2 regions of the Kocuria aegyptia genome follow, and region 1 is predicted to be linked to the other one. Evidence: riboswitches for the same ligand, from Rfam matches in the RefSeq annotation. Region 1 holds a riboswitch; the other holds the start of a gene.
The links. Region 1 has a riboswitch for cyclic di-AMP ahead of ABD220_RS02485 (C40 family peptidase). Riboswitches for the same ligand answer to the same signal wherever they lie in the genome.
Positions count from the first base shown of each region.

Region 2: it holds a riboswitch for cyclic di-AMP, as region 1 does, so the genes downstream of both, ABD220_RS11845 (NlpC/P60 family protein) here and ABD220_RS02485 (C40 family peptidase) in region 1, are expected to answer to the same signal.

Region 1 is NZ_BAAAOA010000007.1:44,996-48,351, reverse strand. It holds gene ABD220_RS02490 (NlpC/P60 family protein) at 59-931, opposite strand; gene ABD220_RS02485 (C40 family peptidase) at 1,201-1,860, opposite strand; cyclic di-AMP (ydaO/yuaA leader) riboswitch at 1,866-2,015, opposite strand; gene ABD220_RS02480 (metal-dependent transcriptional regulator) at 2,423-3,109, opposite strand; gene serC (phosphoserine transaminase) at 3,352-3,356, shown strand, end outside.
Region 2 is NZ_BAAAOA010000028.1:125,559-128,914, forward strand. It holds gene ABD220_RS11840 (PH domain-containing protein) at 1-374, shown strand, start outside; gene ABD220_RS18090 (hypothetical protein) at 601-1,002, shown strand; cyclic di-AMP (ydaO/yuaA leader) riboswitch at 1,399-1,585, shown strand; gene ABD220_RS11845 (NlpC/P60 family protein) at 1,591-2,091, shown strand; gene ABD220_RS11850 (alpha/beta fold hydrolase) at 2,354-3,271, shown strand.

The DNA.
Region 1 (3,356 bases):
GCGGTCCCTGTCTGGCCGACCAGGAACCGCGCACCCGAAGCGTTGCTCTCGCGTGCGGTCAGTGCACGCGGACGAACACGGGGCCGGAGCCCACGTTGACGCCGGAGATGGCGGTGGTGCCGCCGTTCCAGCCGCCGTGGACGGCCTTGCCGCCACCGATGTAGACCGCGATGTGGGCCGCGCCCATGCCGCCGTCGGCGTAGTAGACGAGGTCGCCGGGCTGCGCCTGGCCGGCCGAGACCTGCGTGCCGAGGCTCAGGTAGGAGGCCGGCCAGCCGTGGTGGTTGATGCCGGCGGCGCGCAGGGCGTTCGTGACGAGCGCCGTGCAGTCCTGGCCCACACCGAGCTGGCCCAGGGCGGCGGAGGAGATGGTGGCGCCCTTGCCGGAGGCCGAGCTCTGCGGGGTGACGGTGCGCTCGGCGACCGGGGCGGCCTGCACGGCCGGCTTCGGGGCCGGAGCGGCGACCGGGGCGGCGACCGGCTTCGGGGCCGGAGCGGCAACCGGGGCGGCGACCGGCTTCGGGGCCGGAGCGGCAACCGGGGCGGCGACCGGCTTCGGGGCCGGGGCGGCAACCGGGGCGGCAGCCGGGGCAGGAGCGGCAACCGGGGCAGGAGCGGACACGGCAGGCGCCGCGGGGACCGGGGCCTCGGCCTTCTTCTCGACCGCCTTCTCGACCTTCTTCTCGGACTTCTTCTCGGTCTTGGTCACCTGGGCGACCGGCTCGAGGGACACGGTGGGGGCCGCGGTCGGGGTGGCGGCAGCGACGGCGGAGAGCGGGGCGTCGGTGGAGGCGTCCTGGGACGGCGTTGCCTGCACGGAGACGGTGGTGGCGAGGGCCAGGCCGGAGAAGGCCGCAACGGCGGCCACGGTGCGGGCCTTGCCGGAGAGGAGCGAGCCGAGGCCGTTCGAGGAGGTCAGGTCACGAGGCATGAGGAGTTCAGGCGACTTTCTTTCGGAGCCGGGCCTGCCGGAAGGGCGCGGGTGGCAGCACGGATCACCCCGGGCGGTGCTCGGGGTGATCCGGTGTGCGGCAGGCGTGCGTTCCGGGATCGGGAACGACGGCCGGGCGAGCGGAGGAGGGGCGCCGTCCGGGCGGACAGCAGGGGGCGCCGGGAACCGGGAGAGCGGTTCTCGGCGTGCGGAGGGGGTGATCGGAGGCCGCCCGCGGCGATCGGGATCGTCGCGGGCGGCGGACCGGATCAGAAGGTGTAGTAGCCGTCCAGCTGCATGGCGTTGACGGAGTGGATCTGGGTGCCCTGGGCCGGGTTGAGGGCGGAGATCATCTTGCCGCCGCCGATGTAGATGCCCACGTGGCTTCCGCCGTTCTGGGAGACGAGGTCGCCGGGCTGCGGGTTGGCGGTGGGGGTGCCGGCCGCGAACTGGGCCCAGGTGGTGCGGGGCAGGTCGATGCCGTTCTGGGCGAAGACCCACTGGGTGAAGCCGGAGCAGTCCCAGGCGCCGTAGGCGGTGCCGCCGAAGACGTAGCCGGAGCCGATGCCCTGCTGGGCGGTGCCCACGATGCCGCCGGCGGCCGGGGCGATCTCGGTGGTGACGGTGGACTGCGGGGTCACGCTCGAGGTGGCGGCGGCCTGCTGCGGGGCCGGGGCCTCGTAGGCGGGAGCGGCGGGCTGCGCGGCGACCGGGGCCTGGTAGGTGTACGAGGAGTACTCGGCCAGCGAGGCGGAGGCCGGGGCCGAGTAAGCCGCACCGGTCTCGACGGGGGCCTGGGCGAAGGCCTGGGCCGGGGCGACGGAGCCGATCATCGCGGCGCCGGCAGCGGCGGCGATGGTGGTGTTGCGCACGGCGTGCGAGGTGCTCTCGGCACGGTGACGGGCAGCGTTCTGCTTGAAAAGCGACATGGTTGAGTTCCTCCCTTTGCCTACGAGGTGAGCTGTCGGATTCGGGTGGGAGACACCCGGCCGCAGAACGCACGCGCTCTGACGACTTAACCCCAAGGACCCGGATCACCGGGACCGAAATTGGTTCCCCCGCTTCTGCCAAGCAGTTTCTGTGTAAAGGCCACGGGCACCGGCAGAATTCGGCGATGTGCTCCGAGGGCGCCGATCCGACCAGTGATCGGCACGCGTTGAACAGTACATGACAGATTACGGAAGTGTCACGTTTTGATCACGACCGATAACGGCCGATCGAGGACAAGGGTATCAATACGACGCTTTTGAGACCTTGCCGCGGAAGAGTTTCCAACTGTGATGCGCTGTGCAGTGCGGTGCGAAGACCGGGAAATCCGCTTCCCACCAGGGTGGGGCCGCTCCGGGCGCCCGGGCGGAGCCGGATGGGCCGAAAGTGCCTTGTGAACGTCCCCACACCCGGAGCCGACCCCGCGCCGGATCACTTCCGGGACACGCGGCGGGCCCTGCCAGAGCCGCCCTCGGCGGCCCTCCTGGGGCGTCCCGCAGTCCCTCAGGAGGCGAGGACGCGGATGGCCGCGGCGGTGCGCAGGTCGATCTCCGCGGAACGTCCCGTGGCCGCCACCTCGATGCGCACGATCTGACCGTCCACCCGGGCTGTGACCTCCGCCCCGGTGAGCACTCCCACGTCGCTCAGCACGCCCAGGAGATCCGCGTCCGCCTGGACCACCTCCGGCAGCAGCGCAACGGTGTGCGTCCCGCCCGGGTGGTGGCGGGCGGCCTCGAGCAGGGAGGGGTGCGCGGCGGCAGGGCTCTCCTCGACGCCGAGGGCGGCCAGACCCGGGATCGGCGTGCCGTACGGCGAGTACCGGGGGCTGTGCAACAGGTCCACGAGCCGCTGCTCGACCTGCTCGCTCATGACGTGCTCCCATCGGCACGCCTCTTCGTGCACCTGGGCCAGGTCCAGGCCGATGACGTCGGCGAGCAGCCGCTCCGCCAGCCGGTGCTTGCGCATCACCTGCACGGCCCGCTCCCGTCCCGCCGGGGTGAGTAGCAGCGACCGGTCCTGGCCCACCGTCAGCAGCCCGTCCCGCTCCATCCTGGACACGGTCTGCGAGACCGTGGGCCCGGAGTGGTCGAGGCGCTCGACGATCCGCGCCCGCATCGGCGTGATCCCTTCCTCCTCGAGCTCGAGGACGGTCCGCAGGTACATCTCCGTGGTGTCGATCAGGTCGCTCATGCCTCAGTCATCCTTCGTCCGGCCCTCCGGGCCCGGGGATCCCGCCCGGTCCGCTCTTCCGGCACGAGCTTAGTGGGCGAGCCCCGCGGCGGCCCGGACGGGAGCCCACCCCGCGGGCCCCGTCGGCCGCGGGTGGGGCAGAATGGGCCGAGGCGCGGAGCGCGCGAGCGCCCTTCCGCGGCGGCCGCGCCCGCCGCGCACCGCACGCCGCCCGCCGCACGTCACCCACGAGGGAGCGCCCGTTGCC
Region 2 (3,356 bases), on a different contig from region 1:
TGGAAGCAGCAGCCGTGACCCAGTGGATGTTCGTGGCCGAGTGCCCCATCCCAAACGACGTTGCCGAGCTCATGGTCCCGGGCGAACAGCCCGTGGCCGCGTACAAGACCTTCCGCGACAGCGCGGTATTCACGACCAAGCGGCTGATCGTCCGTGATGCCCAGGGTATGACCGGCCGGAAGGTCGAGGTGTACTCCCTGCCGTACTCGGCGATCAACATGTGGTCGTCCGAGAACGCCGGCACCTTTGACCTCGACGGTGAGCTGGAGCTCTGGACGCGCGCCGGGCAGATCAAGATCAGGGTCGGCAAGAAGGTCGATGTCCGCCGCCTCGACATGCTGATCGCGCACTCGGTCCTCGGCACCCAGCACTGAATCTCCGGGTCCGGAGGCCGCCGGCGAGGGTGGGCCTCCAACCCTGGCCACCGGGCTACGACAGGCGCGGAAACCATGCGCGCCATGGTCCACGGCTTGGGCTCCTCGCCCTATACGGCGAGGTCATCCGCGACGCCCTCGGGGCGCCACCGGCCCCCTCTCACCGGCTGCGGCATGTTGCCCACCGGGCCGTGGCCACCCGGGACTACGCCTTCCGCAGCGCCGGCTGGAACCGCCGGCCGAGCCGTTCCGCGTCGAGCTGACCCACGAGGACGAGACCTGGACCTGGGGACCTACCGAGGCCGGTCAACGCGTCCACGGCCCGGCCCTGGACTTCGTCCTGCTCGCCACCCGGCGGCGACACCGCCAGGGCGGGAGCCTCGTCGCGGAGGGCCCCGACGCCGACGCCTGGCTCGACATCGCCCAGGCCTTCGCCGGCCGGCCGGGTCCGGGGCGACCCCGCTGTCCAAGACAGTGTGAGAAGTGGCCACACAGGGGGGAAGGCTCTTTGATCGCCGCCCCGATGCACACGTGGCACGCTGTGCAGAGCGCGCGCCCCCGAAAAGTCTACGAAGAAAGCCGACCCACGCCGGACAACCACCACAAACGCAGTTTTTTCTTTTTGTGAATTCCTGACTGGGTCGCGGGAAGTACTAAAGACGTCGTTATTCCCTTGGAGGGAAAGGCCTGCCCAGGCCGACGATCAAAGGCTCCGTCGAGCTTTCCTGACAAACTGTCGCGCCATGACACGGGTGTCGTAACTGGACACCCCGCTTCCGGACAGGGGCGTGGTCGCCCACCGACATGACCTGAACAGAGCCCCAGGTCAAGACCACTTTCGTCTCGAGCTGAGCCTCCTTGGGGATCTCCACCGACGCCCCTCACCAAGCAACGCCGCCTGCCTGCGGAGGCGCCCTGCTGGGTCGGCACAAAAGCCGAGACACGCCCGTGATCAAAGCGTGACTTTCCCGTTATTTCTCGATTAGTGTTCTCTCCGTGCCGATCGCCTAATCGATCAGCATCCCCGTGCACATCGCCGAATTCTGCCGGTGCCCGGGGTCCCCCAGAACACATCGCTCGGCAGAAGCGGGGGAACCATGAACGGTCCCACCCCCGGGACCTAGGGGTTAAGTCGTCAGGGCCCCCACCCTGCGACCGGGTGTCTCCCACCCGCATCCGACAGCTCACCTCGCAGGCAAGAGGGAGGACATCACTCATGCCCGTTTTCCAGTCCCGCACGCCCCGCCACCGCGCCGAGAGCTCGTTCCGCCTGGGGCGCACCGCGATCCTGACGGCCGCCGCCGGCGCCTTGACGCTCAGCAGCGTGGCCCCGGCCCAGGCCGCCCCCGCCGCAACCCCCCAGCAGCTCGTGAGCATCCAGTCCCAGTCCAGCAAGGCCGCGACCATCGCCGCCGCCGCCAAGAACCAGCTGGGCGTGGTCCAGGACTGCACCGCTCTGGTCACCAAGGCCCTGCGCGCGGCCGGGATCAACCACCACGGGTGGCCGGCCTCCTACCTGAGCCTCGGCACCCGGGTCTCCGCCGCCCAGGCTCAGCCCGGCGACCTGGTCTACTACGCCAACGGCGGCATGGGCTTCGCCCACATCGCCGTGTACATCGGCGGCGGCAAGGCCGTCCACGGCGGCTGGAACGGCAACCAGACGGTCATCCAGACCGTCCACGTCGGCTCCGGCCCCGTCTACATCCGCGTGCGCTGACCCCACGCGCGTGAGCATGAAGTGCGGTTCCCGGCCGTCCCGCTGGGAACCGCACTTCCGCATTCCACATGGGTTCCCTTCGCCCTTGACTGCCTCATGACCGGCCTGTCGGAGCTCTCGATCCCCGAAGGGAGAGGCTTTGCACAGGGGTGGGCGGTCACACGCCGCTGTCACCCTGGTCGCGGGGGCCGCGACGTCCTAGCGTGGAGTCACCCGGCCGCCGCAGCAGCACGAGGGCGGCCCACGGACAGCGGGGGAACGCATGAGCGCGCACACGGAGGACCAGGGCAACCGCAGCGTCACCGCACCGGACGGGCGCCGCCTGGAGTTCCGGCTCACCGGTCCGCCCGGCGGCCTGCCGGTGGTCTTCCACCACGGCGCGCCCAGCGCCGCGGTCCCGTTCGGGCCGCTCGAGCGGGCCGCCGCGGACCGCGGCCTGCGCGTGCTCACCGTCTCGCGCCCCGGATACGGCACCTCGGACCCGCTCCCGGAGGAAGAGGCCCCCGGCACGGTCGCCGATGTCACGGCCGACACCGTGTGCGTCCTGGACGAGCTGGGGGCAGCGGACTTCCTCACCCTCGGCTGGTCCAGCGGCGCCCCGCGCGCCCTGGCCTGCGGGGCGCTGCTGCCCGGCCGCTGCCGCGCAGTCGCCTCCCTCGCCGGCTACGCCCCGCCGCGCGTGGAGGGACTGGACCCGGTCGCCGGCATGGACGAGGACAGCGCGGCCGAGTTCACCGCCTCCCGGACAGGGCGCCAGGCGCTCGAGGCCTACCTCGAGGAGCGGGTGGAGATCATGCGCGCGGCGGCTTCGGCGCCCGGCGACGAGATCGTGGAACTCCTGCGCGCGATGCTCCCGCCGGTGGACCAGGCGGTGATGACGGGGGACTTCGTCGCCTACGTCTTGGACTCGGCCGAGCGCTCCCTGCGCCAGGGCGTCGTGGGCTGGCGCGACGACGACCTCGCGGTGGACCGCCCGTGGGGTTTCGCCGTGGAGCAGATCGACGTCCCGACACGGATCTGGCACGGCCGGGAGGACCACACCGTCCCCGTGGCCCACGGGGAGTGGCTCGCCGTGCACGTGCCGGGCTCCCGGGCGTACCTGCTGGAGCACGAAGGACACCTCTCCCTGCTGGCACGCCTCGACCGGGTCCTGGACGACCTGGTCGAGGCCGCCGGATGACGGTCCGCGACTCGGCGCGGACCGGACCTTGGGCGGTGCCGACCGGATGAGACGGTGCACCGGGCCGCTCGACGGATACCGCCTG